3 regions of the Cohaesibacter marisflavi genome follow, and region 3 is predicted to be linked to each of the others. Evidence: riboswitches for the same ligand, from Rfam matches in the RefSeq annotation. Region 3 holds a riboswitch; each other region holds the start of a gene.
The links. A riboswitch is a leader RNA that binds a small molecule or an ion and turns the genes downstream of it on or off. The one in region 3 is predicted to bind cobalamin.
Positions count from the first base shown of each region.

Region 1: linked by a shared signal. The riboswitch ahead of ACKPCT_RS22795 (SLC13 family permease) and the one ahead of ACKPCT_RS07900 (DUF4198 domain-containing protein) in region 3 are both predicted to bind cobalamin.
Region 2: linked by a shared signal. The riboswitch ahead of ACKPCT_RS12750 (ABC transporter substrate-binding protein) and the one ahead of ACKPCT_RS07900 (DUF4198 domain-containing protein) in region 3 are both predicted to bind cobalamin.

Region 1 is NZ_OY762534.1:4,914,780-4,920,743, reverse strand. Features, by position in the region: gene rhaD (rhamnulose-1-phosphate aldolase) at 1-579, shown strand, start outside; gene ACKPCT_RS22805 (aminotransferase-like domain-containing protein) at 700-2,052, opposite strand; gene ACKPCT_RS22800 (aminotransferase class V-fold PLP-dependent enzyme) at 2,274-3,422, shown strand; cobalamin riboswitch at 3,558-3,764, shown strand; gene ACKPCT_RS22795 (SLC13 family permease) at 4,145-5,964, shown strand, end outside.
Region 2 is NZ_OY762534.1:2,575,960-2,581,923, reverse strand. Features, by position in the region: gene ACKPCT_RS12765 (FeoA family protein) at 1-30, shown strand, start outside; gene feoB (ferrous iron transport protein B) at 20-2,533, shown strand; gene ACKPCT_RS12755 (hypothetical protein) at 2,530-2,793, shown strand; cobalamin riboswitch at 2,866-3,068, shown strand; gene ACKPCT_RS12750 (ABC transporter substrate-binding protein) at 3,297-4,352, shown strand; gene ACKPCT_RS12745 (FecCD family ABC transporter permease) at 4,349-5,422, shown strand; gene ACKPCT_RS12740 (ABC transporter ATP-binding protein) at 5,422-5,964, shown strand, end outside.
Region 3 is NZ_OY762534.1:1,495,167-1,501,130, forward strand. Features, by position in the region: gene cbiM (cobalt transporter CbiM) at 1-487, opposite strand, end outside; gene ACKPCT_RS07900 (DUF4198 domain-containing protein) at 517-1,308, opposite strand; cobalamin riboswitch at 1,464-1,685, opposite strand; gene cobO (cob(I)yrinic acid a,c-diamide adenosyltransferase) at 1,771-2,400, opposite strand; gene cobN (cobaltochelatase subunit CobN) at 2,397-5,964, opposite strand, start outside.

The DNA of each region.
Region 1 (5,964 bases), 1.7 Mb from region 3:
TTTCCCGATCAGGTCTTCGGCATCGTCCGCATCGTTGAGGGCGGCTCTGCCTATCAGACCGTCTGGGGCTTTAGCAATGGCGGACGCCCAACCTCGGAATTTGCCACCCATCTGGCTGGCCATGCGGTCCGCAAGCGCGTCTCTGAAGGCCGCGAGCGGATCATCATGCATTGCCATGCCCCCGAATTCATTGCCCTCAGCTACATCCTGCCCCTTGATAGCAAGGAGTTGACGATGGCGCTCTGGACCAAGATGCCCGAATGCATCGTGATCTTCCCCGATGGCGTGCGCATCGTTCCCCCCATGCTGCCCGGCACCACGCAGATCGCAGATGCCTCCATCAAGGAAATGGAAAAGGGGCGCATCATTTCCTGGTCGCACCACGGCATTTTCGCCTCCGAAGCCACACCGGATTCCGTCTTCGGGCTGATCGAAACCATCGAGAAAGCCGCAGGCATCCACCGCAAGGTGCTGTCCGCCGGTGGCGAAAAACAAACCATCTCGAAAGAACTGCTCGGCCAACTCACCGACTATTTCGAAAGACTGCTCGTCCAGAAACCTGACTTCCTGGACGATTAAAAGGCAACGAAAGAGGCCCTCTCGGGAGGAAAACCAAGGGCCTCTTTCATGCATTGGAAAACATAAATACCCAGGATGAAACCACGTCATCCCCACGTCCAGAGCGAATAAACCATTGCATCAGGGCCCAGCGTTAAAAGACTTGAGCGCCTTCTGAACGCAAACGAGTGCCTCTTCCAGACTCTTGCGGTTGGATGGCGAGCCTATGCAAAGGCGAATACCTTCAGGGACTTTCACACAATCACGGCTGGCGACAAACTGCCTAAGGGGCGAAACAACCACATTCCTCTCTTTCAACGCAGCCAGAAATTCGCCAGTGCGAATGCCCGAGGGCAAATTGAGCATCACATGCATGCTGCAAGGGTCCGTTATCAGGGCAAATCCACCCAACACACGCCGGACGATTTTTTGCCGCTTGGCAATCTCACGCCGCTTCAGACTGACAACCGCTTCATAATGGCCTGTTGCGACCAGATCGGTCGCAACGGAAACCATCAAGGGTGTGCTCATCCAGACAGTTGCCCTCTGCGCCTTGTCGATCTGCCTTGAAAAGGCTGTTGGTGCCACCAGATAACAGATGCGCAATCCCGGAGCCCAGCTCTTTGACAATGTCCGGCTATAAAAGACATGATCAGGCGCGAGGTCTCTGAGAGACACTGGCGGCTGCTCCAGCAGGAACCCATAGGCATCATCTTCCAGAGCCAGAATATTGCGTCTTTTCAGGACGTCCGCAATCGCATGGCGCCGTTTGACGGACATCGTAACCGACGTCGGGTTCTGAACATTCGGCATGGTGAACAGCATCCGCACGCTTTCGTCGTCACAAACCGCATCCAGCGATGCGGGGCAAATGCCTTCTTCGTCACTCTCGACAGTGACCACGTCGAGGTGAAGCATTTCGCACGCAAGCCGAACGACCGGATAGGTGTAGTCTTCCACGGCGACCGCCTGCCCCGCGTGACAGGCACTCATCAGTGCCAGCATCAGCGCATGCTGTCCCCCGGAACAGATGGTCAACTGCGCAAGATCAAACGGAGCCCCCTCCCGATCATCATTAAGCCAATCAGCGATCCGGCAGCGATCATATTCCGCTCCAACGCTGTTTCGATAATCAAGACTATCACAGCCCTTGTCGGCCAGCACTCTGGCAACAGAGTCAGCGAATAGCGCTTCCTGCTCGGGGAGGATGAAGCGGTTAAGACTGAAATCCACGATAGATTGATCCGGATCGGCCAAGGCGAAGTCTACCGCCCGCCCTTCGCCCTGCATGCGCACGAATGTGCCACGCCCGACTTCCCCCACGGTCAGCCCCATCGCCTCCAATTCGGCAAACACACGTGTTGCCGTACCCAGAGACAAGCCAAAGCGGTAGGCAAGCTCTCGATGGGTGGGCAATCTATCGCCCGGCACCAGTTTGCCTGTCTGTATATCCTGAGCCAATTCGGCAACAACTTTTCGAAACTTGGTTCGCATGGCACCCGTCCGGAAGTATTCTCAGCTGGTCACTTGATACAATTTTATATTGTATCACAATTATAATTTAGCCTGAAAGGCCCAGAGAAACTATACTGGCAAGTTATTCTAATAATTGTCTTATATACATTCTATCCGTTGCTCGATCATCTCATGACAATTTACACATTGTAGCAAATCAAACTGATCCATGTCTGCCATTTCTGCATGAGGCAACCGCCATGAAACTCCTTCCGACCCAAAGACATCTTTTCGATATTCCGCAAGACATTGCCTATTTCAATTGCGCCTACAACGCGCCGCTTCTGCACGAAGCTGGCGCCGCGCTCACTGAGGGCGCCTTATCAAAATGTCATCCCTGGAACCGCACGCCGTCTGACTTTTTCGAGCCGGCAGAGGAATTCCGGCGACGGGCCGCGAGAGCCTTTGGTGGAGATGCTGATTGTTACGCCGTGATCCCTTCCGCCAGCTATGGCACATCAGCCGTCGGGCGAATTTTTGAAACCATTCTGTCCAAAGGCGACGAAATTCTAGTGCTCGACGAAGCATTTCCTTCCAACTATCTGCCATGGTTGCGCGCAAGCGAGACAACCGGGGCAAAACTGATCATTGCCCCAACGCCACAAGATCTGGACTGGACCCGCGCGGTTCTTGACCGAATAACCAGCAAAACAAAGCTGGTCGCTGTGCCCAATTGCCACTGGACCAATGGTGCCATTCTGGATCTGGAAGCCATCGCCGATGCCACCCGGTCAGTCGGCGCCTCCCTCGTTCTCGAGGTTACCCAGTCTTTGGGTGCCATGCCGTTGGATCTTGACAGGGTCCGACCGGATTTCATGATCGCCGCGGGCTATAAATGGTTGCTCTTTCCCTATGGCCTCAGCCTGTTTTACGCCGCTCCCCAATGGCACCACGCACGCCCTTTGGAGGAAACATGGCTGGGACGTGATGGGGCCGAGGCGTTCGAGAATCTGGTCAACTACACCGATCAGTACCAACCGGGCGCCCGTCGCTTTGACATGGGACAGAAATCCATTCCGACCATACTGCCAGCGGGCCTTATCGGCCTGCGCCAATTGGGAGATTGGGGCATAGAGACGATCGCCACCTCTCTTCGCAGTATCAATGAGCGCATTGCCCAATTGCTGGAACCGGTCGGGTTTCAGCCCGTGCCGGAAGCCTTCCGCAGCCCGCATATTCTGGGCGCCTCCTCAGAAAAAGCCCTCTCGCCCAGCATCACCGCAGATTTGGCTGCCAGAAAGATCTATATCAGTCGCCGGGGTAATGCCTTGCGCTTCGCTCCACATCTGCATGTCACAGAAAGCGATCTTGAGCAACTTGCCGACGCAATCAAAACGCTGTGCCCTTAAGCGACCAGCCAGAAGGCACGCACCGAACATCAAGACCAGTGGCACTTGATGCGCTAAAAACTCAGGAAAGGCGCTCTAAATCTGTGCGCCTATCGCACACGTGAACGAACTTCCGTTGACATTAGACTTTAGATGGAGAGAATGGCACTTATCGGTTTCCTTATGGAATGAAAAGGGAATCCGGTGCGTGACCGGTTTTCATCGGCCATAAATCCGGAGCTGTCCCCGCAACTGTAAGCGACGAGTATTCCCCATGATACCACTGGATCAGGAAGGATCCGGGAAGGTGGGAGAGTATGACGACCCGCGAGCCAGGAGACCTGCCGATCACTGTTTCAACCAACCCGGGCGGGGCGTCCTGGTAGAGGGTAGCATGGCAGATCTGTTGCTTCCGCTTGCTGAGAAGGCGAGCCACATTGACCGTTCCATTCCCACCTCCTTGAGCCCTGTCGCAAAAGGAGCACGGGATTATGCTTGATGCCACAAACTCTCCCCCAAAGACCCCAGGCCGAAAGTGGTACCACCAATTGAAAACCGATCATTCAGACCGTTTCGTTGGTCCATTTCCAGAGCTGCGCTTGAGCACCCACCTGTAACCCATTTTTAGAAAGCGGGCCGACTTGCAGGTATTTGCCATTGCAGGGAGCAGACATTTTGTCCCTTTGCTCCCTTAAATGCGCTGTCCTTGTCAGTTCTTTGCCTCATCCAACAGGAAGTAATTTATGCCCTGGGATATGATTTTCACCTTCATCGTGCTCGGCGTCGCGGTGGTTCTTTTCCTTGCCGACAAGCTACGACTGGATCTTGTCGCCATCATCGTCATGCTGTCTCTTGGCCTGAGCGGCGTTCTTACCCCTTCGGAAATGCTTTCCGGCTTCGGCTCCACCGTGGTCATTCTGATCGCCGGCTTGTTCATTGTCGGCGAGGCGTTGGCCCAAACCGGCATCTCCTATGCCGTGGGCGACAAGATCGTTCAGATTGCCGGCGACAAGGAATGGAAACTGATCACACTGCTCATGCTGGCTGTTGCTGCGCTGGCGTCGGTCATGAGCGTTACCGGCTCGGGCGCTATCTTCATTCCGATTGCCATTCGTCTGGCCAACCGGGCAGCCATCTCGCCTTCCCGCCTGCTTTTGCCACTGGCCTATGGCGCCCTCATCGGCGGTATGCTAACGCTGATCGGCACGCCTCCCAACCTTGTGGTCAATGCGGAGTTGCAAAAGGCTGGTATGGAGCCGTTCAACTTCTTCATCTTCACCCCCATCGGCCTCATCATGCTGGCAATGGCCATCATACATATGCTCATCTACGGCCGGTTTCTGCTTCCCAGAAAAGCCAGTGGCGAACATGTGACCAACAAGGGTCGACGGACACTGCAAAGCCTGCTGAGGACTTACGATATCGAGGACAAGATTGTTCGCCTCACCGTCAATGCCGAGTCAAAGCTGGTGGGAGAAACCGTGGTCAGTGCCAGACTGCGCAGCGCCGTTGGCATCACACTATTTGCACTGGAGCGCAGAGGCGAAAAAGGCGACAAGCCTGAAGTGATCTCGGTGGATACGGAAACGACCTTTGAGGCAGACGATGTCCTGTTCGGCGTTGTCGATGCGCCACTATCCGAGGAAGAGGCCGCCTTTCTGGGAGTAAAAATAACGCCCCTGGGGGAACATGACTATCACCTTTCAGCGCGCGAACTCGGCATGGCCGATTTGGTCATTCCGCAGGAATCCAACCTTGTCGGTCAAACCATTCTGGAAGCTGGCTTTCGCTTGAAACACGGCTTGAGTGTTGTTGGAGCCATGCGCCGAGGCAAACCCCTACATGACAGTTTCGGCAAAACGGAGCTGGAATTTGGCGACCAGTTACTCGTCGTGGGTGACTGGGGGCGGATCAGGGAAATGCGGACCTATCGGGAAAACTTTCTGCTCCTGTCTTTTCCCGAGGAAATGGAAAGCTACCTGCCACGGCGAAAATTCGCGCCGATGGCGCTTGGTATTCTGGCCATCATGCTTGCGCTCATCATTTTCCGTATCGTGCCGAGCGTGACAGCTGTGGTTCTGGCAGCAACCGCCATGGTCTGCTCCGGCTGCCTTTCGCCAAAGCGTGCCTATGAGTCCATCAATTGGCCCAGTCTGGTGCTCATTGCGGGCATGATCCCCATGGCGGCCGCCTTGGACAAGACGGGCGGATTGGCGCTGATTGTGGATAGCATCGTGGCGCTCACGGGTGATCGTTCCCCCTATATTATGCTGATCGCCCTCTTCCTGCTCACTTCAATCTTCAGTCAGTTCACCTCCAACACAGCCACCGCCGTGCTGATTGCACCAGTCGCCTTTCAGGTTGCCGGTATCATGGGCGTACGGCCAGAACCGATGCTGATGAGTGTGGCCATTGCCGCTTCAACAGCCTTTTGTACTCCGGTCGCCTCCCCCATCAACACACTTGTGATGGGGCCCGGAAATTATCGCTTTATGGATTATGTCCGCATTGGCGTGCCTTTGCAGATCCTGTCCATCATTCTGTCGGCGTTTATTATTCCTGT
Region 2 (5,964 bases), 1.1 Mb from region 3:
GAAGTCTGTGAGGATGCCAATGACCAGTGAGATCACCATTGCCTTAACTGGGCAGCAAAATGCGGGAAAATCGACGCTTTTCAATAGCCTGACAGGCGCGCGCCAGCATGTTGCAAACTATCCCGGTGTGACGGTCGACAAGAAATACGGGCGGTATGTTTACAAGGGCGTTTCAGTGGTCGCCGTAGACCTGCCCGGGACCTATAGCCTCACCTCTTTTTCGCTCGAGGAAAGGGTTGCGCGGGACTATCTTTTGCGGGAGCGACCAGATGTCGCGGTCAATATTGTGGATGCCTCCAATCTGCAACGCTCGCTCCATCTCACTATTCAGCTTCTGGAGATGGGGCTTCCCCTCGTGCTGGTGCTCAACATGATGGATGTGGCAACAGACCGAGGAGTGACAATCGATACAGATGCGCTTGAAGAGCGTTTGGGGCAGCCGGTGATCGAAACAATTGGCAGCCGTGGACGAGGGCGTGACGCGCTGCGTGATGCGGTTCTGGTGCGCGCGGCCAATGTCCAACTGCCTGATGTCCCCGTGGACTACGAAGCTCTTGAAGCCCCCATTTCCGAGCTTGCTGCCTACTTGGAAAGGCAGGTTGACGAGTGGAGGGTTCCTGTTCGATGGCTCGCCCTGAAGCTGTTGGAGCAGGACAGTCAGGCTCGGATTTTGATTGAGGAGAACGCAGAAGCCTCAGCAAGCGAGGAGATTCTGGGCTTTGCCCAAGCCCTGTCGGAAAGGTTTGAGACGACAAAGGGCATCAGCGTCTCGGACCATATTGTTGCAAGTCGAGATTCTCATATCGCCGAACTGCTGGATGGTGTTGTTGTTTTGAACGAAAGCGGCAAGGAGTCCCTGACAAGCCGCATAGATCGCGTTGTATTGAATCGGTGGGCGGCGCCGCTCTTTCTCATCCTGACTGTTTATCTCATCTATCAGATCTCCATTGTCTGGGGATATGAACTGACCAACTACACCTGGCCCTATTTGGCGCGGTTTCGTGAGCTGGTTGCCGGATTGCTCCCAAGCGCGGGCTTTCTTGAAGATCCTTATGTGCGGGCCTTGGGCTTGTGGCTGGTTGATTCTGCCAACACCTTGCTCAACTATGTCCCTATTTTCCTGATCCTGTTTGCATTGATCGCCATTCTGGAAGATTCCGGCTATATGGCGCGGATTGCCTTTATTCTCGACAAGGTGCTGCATCGCTTTGGATTGCATGGCCAAAGCACGCTGCCGCTGATTCTTGGTGGGGTTTTTGCCGGGGGATGCGCCGTACCCGGTGTGATGGCAACCAAGGGGATTCCGGATAATCGGGCGCGTATGGCGACAATTTTTGCCGTACCATTCATGAATTGTTTGGCCAAGGTGCCGCTCTATACGTTGCTGCTGAGCATTTTCTTCGTCGAACACAAGTCGCTGATGATGTTTTACATCTCAACCATGACGGTCATCTTTGCGCTTCTTGTTTCCAAACTCCTGACAACGACGGTTCTTAAAGGGCATGAAACCTCACCTTTTGTTATGGAGTTGCCTGCCTATCATGCGCCCACGGCTTGGGGCGTCGTCCAGCGCTCACTGGAACGCACCTGGATCTACATCAAGAAGGTGGGAACCATTGTTATCGCGGTGGCTATCGTTGTTTTCACCCTTTTGCAGTTTCCCGGATTGTCGCAGGACCGCATGGCGCATTTCAAAGCCGAAGGCTTGGGAGCCATCATCGGCTTTCAGGAAAGCATGGCGGACAACGCCTACAAAGCCCTGTCCAGTGATGAAAATCTTGTCGCTCTGGTCAACTATTACAATGACTATAAACGCGCCAAGCTGAATGCGAGCGGGGCGGCTGGGTCAAAGGCTGTCAATGATGCGTTTAAAAAGCGCAATGCAGACTTTTACCCTCTTGTGAGACCCCCGAAAGGAGATCAGGACGCCAAGGCCGGCGGTCTAGCGCTTAAAAGGCTGGTCAATGCGCGCAAGTCATTGCGGCGGGAAATGAAGGAAGAACGTATTACGAGGTCTTTCCTCGGTGCTATCGGGCGGTCAATGGAATCTGTGACACAGTTTGCCGGCTTCGACTGGAAGATCAATGTAGCGCTCCTGTCCTCTTTTGCTGCGCGTGAAAGTTCGGTTGCCACACTTGGTGTGCTCTTTCAGCAAGATGAAGATCAGAATGCCTCTCTGGAACAGCGCATGGGGCAGGAGACCAAGGCGGGAGGGGCAACGGCTTTGCTGGCTGCCTCGATGATCCTGTTCTTTGCCCTCTATCCCCCCTGTCTTGCAACGACCGTCATGGTGAGGGTCCAGACCGGATCTTATTTATGGATGCTGTTCTCAATTCTGTTTCCCACCGTGTTGGGGCTGACGGTTTCAAGCCTTGTTTTCACACTGGGGACATGGATGAACATCTCCGGTATCCAGATGATGACAGGAATATATCTTGCCGCTCTTGCTTTGTTGATTCTGGTGGGCGTTTTGGGAGAAAGGCGAGACGCTCGCTTTGATCGCAAATCGGTCATTCAGACAGGAGCAGGATGATGCAGGAACAGACGGAGGGCGCAGCTTCCCGACTACTGGAAAGCACCGATATTTTTTCATGGGACGCTCTGCTGCTTGGCCTTTGTGTGGTTGCAGCCATCGCATATCTCTATGTCAAACTCTGGCGAAAACGCGGGGTATGTGATGGATGCCCTTCCAACTCCGGCAATGGATGTCCTTCCTGTTCCGCAAGGCCAGTCATCTTCAACACCGATCCTCTTCCCACAAATAGTGAGAGGAACGAGAAAGACGATCCTTGACCTTTATTATTGATGGCTTGTGCGGTGAGGAGAGACTGCGCTGATCTGTCAATTGACAGGTCAAGGCAATTGCAACAGAAATTGGATGTCGGTTTCCAAAAGGAATGAAAAGGGAATCCGGTGCGTGCAAGACGTTTGCCTTGTCGTGAATCCGGAGCTGCCCCCGCAACTGTAAACAGAGAATGCTTTTCTCTTTTGCCACTGGTTTGAGCCGGGAAGGTAGAAAAGCATATTGACCTGTGAGCCAGGAGACCTGCCGACATGCCACTCATTCAGATCTGGGCGGGGTGCTCCAGAAGGAAGGTCTTTTTTGTATTCCTTTTTTCAAACTGGTGTCGTTTTTGGCTTGCTTGCTGCCAAGGACTGCTTGCTGTGCGCTCGCACCACGCCGTGGCCAAAGGCTTTGGTCCACTTTGGGATCTGCGTGAATTTTCTTCCCTCCATTCCTTGAAAATGGCCATGTTATGAAAATTCGATATCTATTTGCTTGCGCCTTGGCGCTTATGTCTTTCAGTCTTCCTGCTTCTGCACGTATCGTCAAAGATACCTTGGGGGTCGTGCATGATATTCCAGACAAAGTAGATCATGTGATCTGCTCCGGCGCAGGCTGCTTGCGGCTTCTCACTTATCTCGGCGTTGAAGATCGTGTTGTCGGGGTCGACGGAATGGAGAAACGGAAATCGCCTTTTGACTCGCGTCCCTACGCACTGGTGACCCCAGCCTATAAGAGCTTGCCTCTTTTCGGGCAACATCTGGGACGGGACAATCCGGAGCTGATCATGGCGCTCGATCCTGCTCCTCAGGTCATCTTCAAGACCGTTGGCTCTTCTGGGCTGAAACCGGAAGTGCTCCAGCAGAAGACGCATATTCCCGTGATTGCCGTGGAATATGGCGATCTTGATAGTCAGAGTGAGCAATTCTATCAGGCACTGGAAATTATGGGAGACTCGCTCGACCGCAAAGAGAGAGCGGCCGAACTGGTCTCCTTCTTTAAGGACACAAGATCCGATCTTGAGGCGCGGGCCTCTGCGTCTGAGAAGGAAGCTCCGAGCATCTATGTCGGGGGCATCTCCTACCGCGGGTCGCGCGGGCTTGCATCCACCGATCCGGTTTATGCGCCCTTTGCTGCTCTGGGGCTTCAAAATCTTGCCGCATCCAAGGCGAAAGCGAGTGGGGGGCACGCCACCACCATTGCAAAGGAAAAGCTGATCGAATGGGATCCGGAGATCATTCTGCTTGATCTTGCAACCCTACAGCTTGGTCCCGATGCCGGTGGGCAGGCTGAACTGATGAATGATCCTGCCTATCAAATTCTCTCCGCCAGAGAGAAGGGGCAGGTTTGGGGCACACTGCCTTATGCGCTTTATACCAAGAATTATGGCTCCATTCTTGCTGATGCTTATTTTCTCGGCAAGCTGGTCTATCCAGATAGCTTCGCGGACATCGATCCTGTCTCTAAGGCGGATGAGATATACAGCTTCCTGTTCGGTAAGCCTGTGTTTGACGAAATGAATCGCATATTCGATGACCTGGTTTTCCGTCAGGTGCCAGTCCAATGATGCTGAAGGCCTGTGATACCAACTTGGGTGGCTATGCCCTTTATATTCGTCGCAAGGCTTTGGTGATTGCCGTTCTATTGTTGGCGCTCGTGCCTGCGCTGATTGCGGCCCTCTCTTTGGGGGCGGCAGCAGTGCCAATCAAAGATGTGGTCTTGTCCCTTATCGGGGCTGACGCCCCGCGTCGAAGCGACATCATTGTCTGGAGCATTCGGCTGCCGCAGGCTGTGGCGGCCATGCTTGCCGGAGCTGGATTGGCTGTGTCCGGCGCTGCCATGCAGTCGGTACTGCGCAACCCGCTTGGCTCTCCCTTCACTCTGGGCATTTCTCACGCAGCGGCCTTCGGGGCCGCTCTGAGCGTTATGGCCGTCGGGGCCATGGAGATCCCGTCGGCGGAGGGAGGCGCGGTTGCAGTTTATAATCCGGTTGCCGTTACGCTATCTGCCTTCGGTTTCAGCCTGCTTGCAGCGGCACTCATCACTCTGATTGCTCGGGTGAGGGGGGCGTCACCCGAGGTCATGGTGCTGACGGGGGTGGCTCTGGGCTCGCTCTTTACGGCGGGCACCATGTTCCTGCAATTCTTTGCAGATGATGTGCAATTGGCAGCCATGGTCTTTTGGACCTTTGGCGACACGGCCCGTGCCACCTGGCGAGACATCGGATTGATAGCCGCTGTCACTTTACCGATCTCAATCTATTTTATCGCGCAATGCTGGAACTATAATGCCATTGATGCCGGTGATGAGACCGCGCAAGGGCTGGGTGTGAGAGTGGAACGCTTGCGCCTTCTCAGCATGTTTGCTGCCTCCCTTCTGACCGCAGTGTCGATATCGTTTCTCGGTATCATCGGCTTTGTCGGTCTCGTGGTGCCTCATATGGTGCGCAGGGTCATCGGAGCGGATCATCGCTTTCTTTTGCCCGCCAGCCTGATTGGCGGAGCGCTCTTGTTGCTGGTTGCCGATACGGCTGCGCGTTTGGTGCTGTCGCCCAATGTTCTGCCGGTGTCTGTGTTGACTTCTTTTCTCGGCGTGCCGGTGTTTCTGTGGCTCATTTTACGCGGAGGACGACACTGATGCTCGACGTTCAGGATCTCCATTTTGCCTATCGCAACAGAGCCATTCTCAATGACATCGCCTTTGACCTCAAACCCGGCCGCATTCTTGTCATTCTCGGTCCCAATGGCGTGGGCAAGACGACCTTGCTCAAGTGCCTTAATGCAATCCAGAAACCGAAAGGTGGAAGCGTTTTGCTCGATAGCGAGAACCTGCTTTGCCTGACGCCGCCACAATTGGCCGCAAAGGTGGGCTATGTGGCGCAGAAATCGCAAACTGCCCGTCTCACGGTGTTTGATGCCGTGCTGATGGGGCGCAAGCCGCATATGGGCTGGCGCGTGAAGGATCATGATCTCGCTATGGTGGGAGAGATCATTGCGCGTCTGGGCCTTGAGGCGCTGAGTTTACGCTATCTCGATGAGCTTTCAGGGGGAGAGTTGCAAAAGGTCTCAATCGCCAGAGCCTTTGTTCAGCAACCGCGCCTGCTGTTGCTAGACGAGCCAACCAGCGCGCTTGATATGCGCAATCAGTTTGAGCTCTTGTCGCTCCTGTTTTCTGTTGTG
Region 3 (5,964 bases):
GTGCAAAATTGTCACCTGAGAAGCCAAGTGCCAGAGCAACAAAGAGCGTCGTCAAGGCGATGGCCAATGCTCCGGCAACGCCACCAAATACAGCAGCAAGACTGGACGATGTGGTTCGGATCAAAAACGGATTGACCATCAAACCAACCAATACGGCGGGCGCGGCAATATTCAGGGTATTCACCCCGAGCACCGATATACCTCCGAAGGCGAAAAAGACGGCTTGCAGAAGCAACGCCACGAACAATGCGGGAAATGCAGCCCAGCCGAGAATAATCCCGGCCAGACCGTTCAGGATGAGATGCACGCTCGAAAATCCCAGCGGAACATGGATCAGCGATGCAACAAAAAATGTTGCACTGAGCACACCCGCAGCCGGAATGAGGTCCATCGTCAACTTCCGCAAGCCTACGACGATGCCAACTGCGGACATAGCGGACCCCACAATCAGCACCTCGTTGGAAAGAGCACCATCAACGATATGCATGGCGCACCCTCCGGCTGTGACATGGAAGGCTATTTGAGGTCATAAGCTCTCACCCAAATAACAGCATCCTGAGAAAGCTCCTTGCCTTCAAACTCGGTATCAGGCCCTATACCAAGAGCCGCAAAGCCCCAGAAGCCAGCCTTTGGAATACCGAAGGTGAAATAGCCATTCTCATCGGAAAGAGCGACCACAGCGCCACCCGGAGCAGGATCCACGCTCACTTCGCCTGGAGTGTTGGTTTCCATGTTTGGCGCAGCTGCGATATATTCAATTTCGATTTCAGCACCTGCCACCGGCTTGCCTTGCGAAAGGACGCGCCCGGTAAAAGTGGATCCGGCAAGAATATTGGTCGGCTTGTTGAGCGGGACTATTTCGGTTTTGAGCCCAGCGGGTTCATTCCAATCAGTGGGAAGCCCGCCCTTATTCAGATAGCTCTTAGCGATCTGCTGGATATAGATATCTTCGCTCTCTTCATAATAGGGAGCAGGCCGCACGACGAGCGTATAGTCGCCGCTGCGCTTAACCTTCACACTGGCGTCGAACGCATCTGCGTCATTGGCTGAGCCCTGAAAACGCATGGGCACCAGTGTGTCCATCAGGTCAATCTTCTTGCCTTTATGCAGGGCATAAAAGGCTTCCGGCGTGCCCATATCCATAACATGGCCATTTTCAAACGGATGCCAGAATATGAGTTTCAGCGGAACATCGCCCGCTTTGACCAGATTAACCTGTGGGGTATAGACCAGCTGAAAATGCGCATTAGCGGCGCTGGAAACCATGAGGGCGGAAGCTAAAAGCGCCCCTGTCAGTAATTTATGCATAGAGTCATCTCCTGTCGGCAACAAGCCAATTTGGAGACGCTGTGGGAATGGAAGTATCGGCAAGGGACTGCTGGTGTAAAATAGGGCACCAGACTATCTCTCTACCCAACGCTCACCCCGGCGTCTTGTTTAGAGGCGGCAAGGCTGACTATTCAGCCTGTACCAGTCTGATGGCAGGTCTCCTGGCTCACGGGTCATAGCAATTGACTAAACCTTCCCAACACCCCGGTGTCAGTGGATTTCTCTAATCAATCGCTCGCCGCTTACAGTTGCGGGGGCAGCCATGGAGTCGGTCCCTGATGGGTAAGCCTCACCATGTTCCCTTTTCATTTTCTCATCACGCCTGGACGAGAAAAACCATCGAACAATTCATGTGTAGGATTGCAAGCAAGGCATGTCAACTCGCCTTTGGCCCGCCCTATGATTTGGACACAGAAAAGCTGAATTAAATCAGCAATTTTCCTAATACTCGATGCCTTCCTGTGCCTTGATACCAGACCGGAACGGATGCTTGATCAGCGTCATTTCGGTCACCAGATCCGCAATTTCAATTAGCTCATCCTTTGCGTTGCGACCGGTGATAACAACATGGGTATCATCTGGCTTTTCTTCGCTCAGGAACTCCACGATTTCCTCAATCGGCAGATAGTCATAACGCAAGACGATGTTTAACTCATCCAGCAGCACGAAGCGGTTTTCCGGATCGAGAATCGCTTCCTTTGCCGCGTCCCATGCTGCGCGGGCATTGGCGATGTCCTTGTTACGATCCTGCGTCTCCCAAGTGAAGCCCTCGCCCATGGCCTTGATCGTTACCTGCTCGGGGAACTTTTCCAGCATGCGCTTTTCGCCCGAATCCCAAGCACCCTTGACGAACTGGATGACGGCGATCTTATGCCCGTGTCCGATGGAGCGGAAGGCCATGCCGAAGGCGGCGGTGGATTTGCCCTTGCCCTTGCCCGTATGAACGATGATCAGGCCTTTTTCCTCGGTCTTGGTGGCGAGGATTTTTTCACGCGCGGCCTTTTTCTTTTTCATCTTTTCTGCATGGCGAGCGTCGAGCTCTTCCTGCGTCATACCGTCTGTCTTTTTCATAGGAACTCCCCTTCCTGCTGAGTGGCTGGTTTCTTGTTTTCTTCCAGATTGAATCGGGCACTGTTAGACTTGGGCGTCCAGAGGCCTCGATCAAGCGCCTCCAAAAAGCGATCAATCATATCATCATAAGCGGGCCGGTTCTTGTCCTTGAGGAAATCGGCAACAGCATCATCCTCGATATAGGCCTCATAGAGCTGATCGAAATGGTGATCGCCAACGGCGTTGGTCGTCGCGGCAAAGGCAAACAGGTAATCAAGCGTTGCTGCGATTTCGAACGCGCCCTTATAGCCATGGCGCATCACACCGGCGATCCATTTCGGGTTCGCCGCCCGCCCACGCACAACGCGTGCGATTTCCTCATCCAGCGTGCGAATAACGGGGCGCTCGGCGCGGGAATGATCATTGTGATAGACCTTCGGTGCAGCGCCACGGAAGCTCTCGACACTGGCAGCAAGCCCGCCTTCAAACTGGTAATAGTCGTCCGAGTCGAGCAGATCATGCTCGCGATTATCCTGATTCTGGATCACCGCATCGACTTTTGACAAACGGCGCTTGAGACTGTCGGCGGCACGGTCACCATATTGCCCGGCGCCATAGGCAAATCCACCCCATGCCACAAAGGCCTCGGCAAAGTCCGAGCGCTTGTCCCAGATTTTCTCGTCGATCAGCGCCTGAAGCCCCGCCCCATAAGCCCCCGGCATGGACCCGAACACACGGAACGTAGATTGCCTGCGGGCCAGATCAGCGTCAACGCCCTGCGCTTCGGCCTCGGCCCTTTCGCGGCGCACACGGGCGGCCAGCGGGTTGGCGTCCTCGTCTTCATCTAACTCGGATACCTGCCGCACGGCGCTATCGAACAGATCGATCTGATGGGGAAAAGCATCGCGGAAGAAGCCCGAAATGCGCAAGGTCACATCCACGCGCGGGCGCCGCAATTCTTCAAGCCGCAGCACCTCTATGCCTGTCACACGTCCCGATGCCGGTTCCCAGACCGGACGGACACCCAGCAGGGCCAGCGCCTGTGCAATATCATCGCCACCTGTGCGCATGTTGGACGTGCCCCAACAGGTCAGTACGATGGCTTGAAGCCATTCCCCCTCATCCTGAAAGTGGCGTTCCATCAGCCGCTCGGCAGAGAGTTCTCCGATGGCCCAAGCCGTTTTGGAAGGCACGGAGCGCACATCGACTGCAAAGAAATTGCGTCCCGTTGGCAGAACGTCCGGCCGGCCTCTTGTGGGGGCTCCCGAGGGACCGGGCGGCACAAACCGTCCGCCAAGGCCGGCCAACAGATGACTGGTTTCTTCGGGCCCGCAGGCATCAATCGCTGCGCTGAGGTCTCCCTCTACCCAATTGAGCACAGCCTTTGTTGCCTCAAACCCGTCAGGGCAGACCACCTCACCTGCAACCAACGCCTTGGCGAGCAGCTCGATCCGCTCGACCGTATCGCCGCAATGGCGCCACAGGGCGTCTGAAAGACGGGCAAGAAGATCAGGGCGCGGACCGTCCCATGCTTTGGCAAAATCGCAATCCAGAGGATCGAAGCGGACGCCAGCCACTGTAAGGTCGAGATCCGCAGCTATGGCGCGGTGGAGAGACTGCTGAGCGGGTTCGTTGCCGCGCGGCACGCGCGCTATGGCGACCAGCAAATCGGTTCGGTAGCCCCCTTCAGGCGAGGCACCCAGAATATGCAAGCCATCGCGGATTTGCAGCTCTTTCAGGTCGCACAAATGGGTGTCCAGTTGCTGCAGTGCGGTCTGGTTGTCATCATCCGCCCCCACGCCAGCATCCTTATCAAGGCCGGTTCGGCTGGCCAGAAAGCGGATTTCCTCCAGCAGCTTGTCCGATCGGCGCGGATCCACCCCTTGCGCGGTGTAGAATTCATCCACCAGCGCTTCCAGCTCTTCGCCTGCGCCATGGCTTTCGGCGCGGGTGAGCGGCGGTGTCAGATGATCAATGATCACCGCGCTGGTGCGGCGCTTGGCCTGACAGCCTTCGCCGGGGTCATTGACGATGAAGGGATAGAGATGCGGCACAGGCCCGAGCACGGCTTCGGGATAGCAAGCTTCACTGAGCGCGAGGGCCTTGCCCGGCAGCCATTCAAGATTGCCATGCTTGCCTGCGTGAATGACCGCATGAACGCCATAGACACGCCGCAGCCAGAAATAGAAGGCGAAGTAATTGTGCGGCGGAACCAAATCTGGATCGTGATAGGTATCTTTGGGGTCGATATTATACCCACGGGCGGGCTGCACACCGATGGCCAGATTACCAAAGGTGAGGATCGCTAGCTGGAACGCTTCGCCGGTGACCATAGGGTCATTATCTGGCGGCCCCCAGCGGGTCACGACGCCGTTCTGAACGGCCTCAGGCAGTGCCTCAAACATGGCCCTATAGTCGGCCAGAGTCAGCTGGTTCTCGCTCTGGCGGATGGCCTTGCCCAGTGCGTTGGTCGGCCCTTTGAGGATCTGCTGCATCAGCGCGTCGGCATCTTCGGGCACAGGGCCAACCTTATAACCCGCATGTTGCATCGCCCTCATCAAGGCGACAACGGAGGCTGGACTATCCAGCCCAACCCCATTGGCGATGCGGCTGTCCTTGTTGGGATAGTTTGCCAACACCACGCCAACCTTGCTGCTTTTGGGTTCGGAACTGCGCAAGCGCGCCCAGCCTTTCGCCAAGGCAGCGACATACGCAATCCTGTCGCCATGTGGAACCAATTCGACGGGCTTATAGTACGTCTTGCTATCCAGCGCGCCCTCTTCCTTGAAGGCTATGGCGCGGCTAAGAATGCGTCCATCCAACTCGGGCAGAACCACATGCATGGCCAGATCTCGCGCAGAGAGACCGCGCGGGCTTTCTTCCCACGCCAGCTTGCTGGAACCAGAGAGAATGACCTGGAGCACCGGACAATCATACTGATCCAGAATGGTAGGCTCGTAAGCCTGCCCGGCCTTGGATAGAGCAAAAGCGGTGCAATTGAGCAATACAGCGGGTGGCAACTGGGCTAAAGCGCCTTGTAGGAATTCCTGCGCCTCGAAGTCCTTCAAGCTCGGTAGAAAGATCGGCAAGGCATGCAGCCCGTTTGCCTCAAGCGCTTCTGCAAGCGCATCAATCGGCGCCGTCATAGCGCTTTGCACGTAAGACCGGTAAAAGAGAATTGGCACCACAGCTTTTTGCGTTTCATTGGCTACATCAGCCAAATAGCGCTGTAGACCCTCCTCGCCGCTAAAGCTCTCCCCGTGTTTGAGAATGCCCACGCGCGGCAAAGGCACAGGATGGGGCACAGCCTCTATGTCCCCCGCGATCAACGCCTCGGCAAACCGAAGCGCAAGGGCCATATTCTCTGCTCCCCCCTCAACGCAATAGCGCCAGAGTTGCCGCACAATGGTCACCGGTTCGCTCGACCATTCTGCCAGGCTTTCATCCCACTTGTCATCGCCGGGCATGACGAGCAATTTGACATCATAGCCGCGCGAGAGCTTCTTGAGCTGCTCTAACCCGTAACGCCAATATTCAACACCGCCAAGAAGGCGCAGCACGATGACTTTTGCGTGGCTCGCGGTT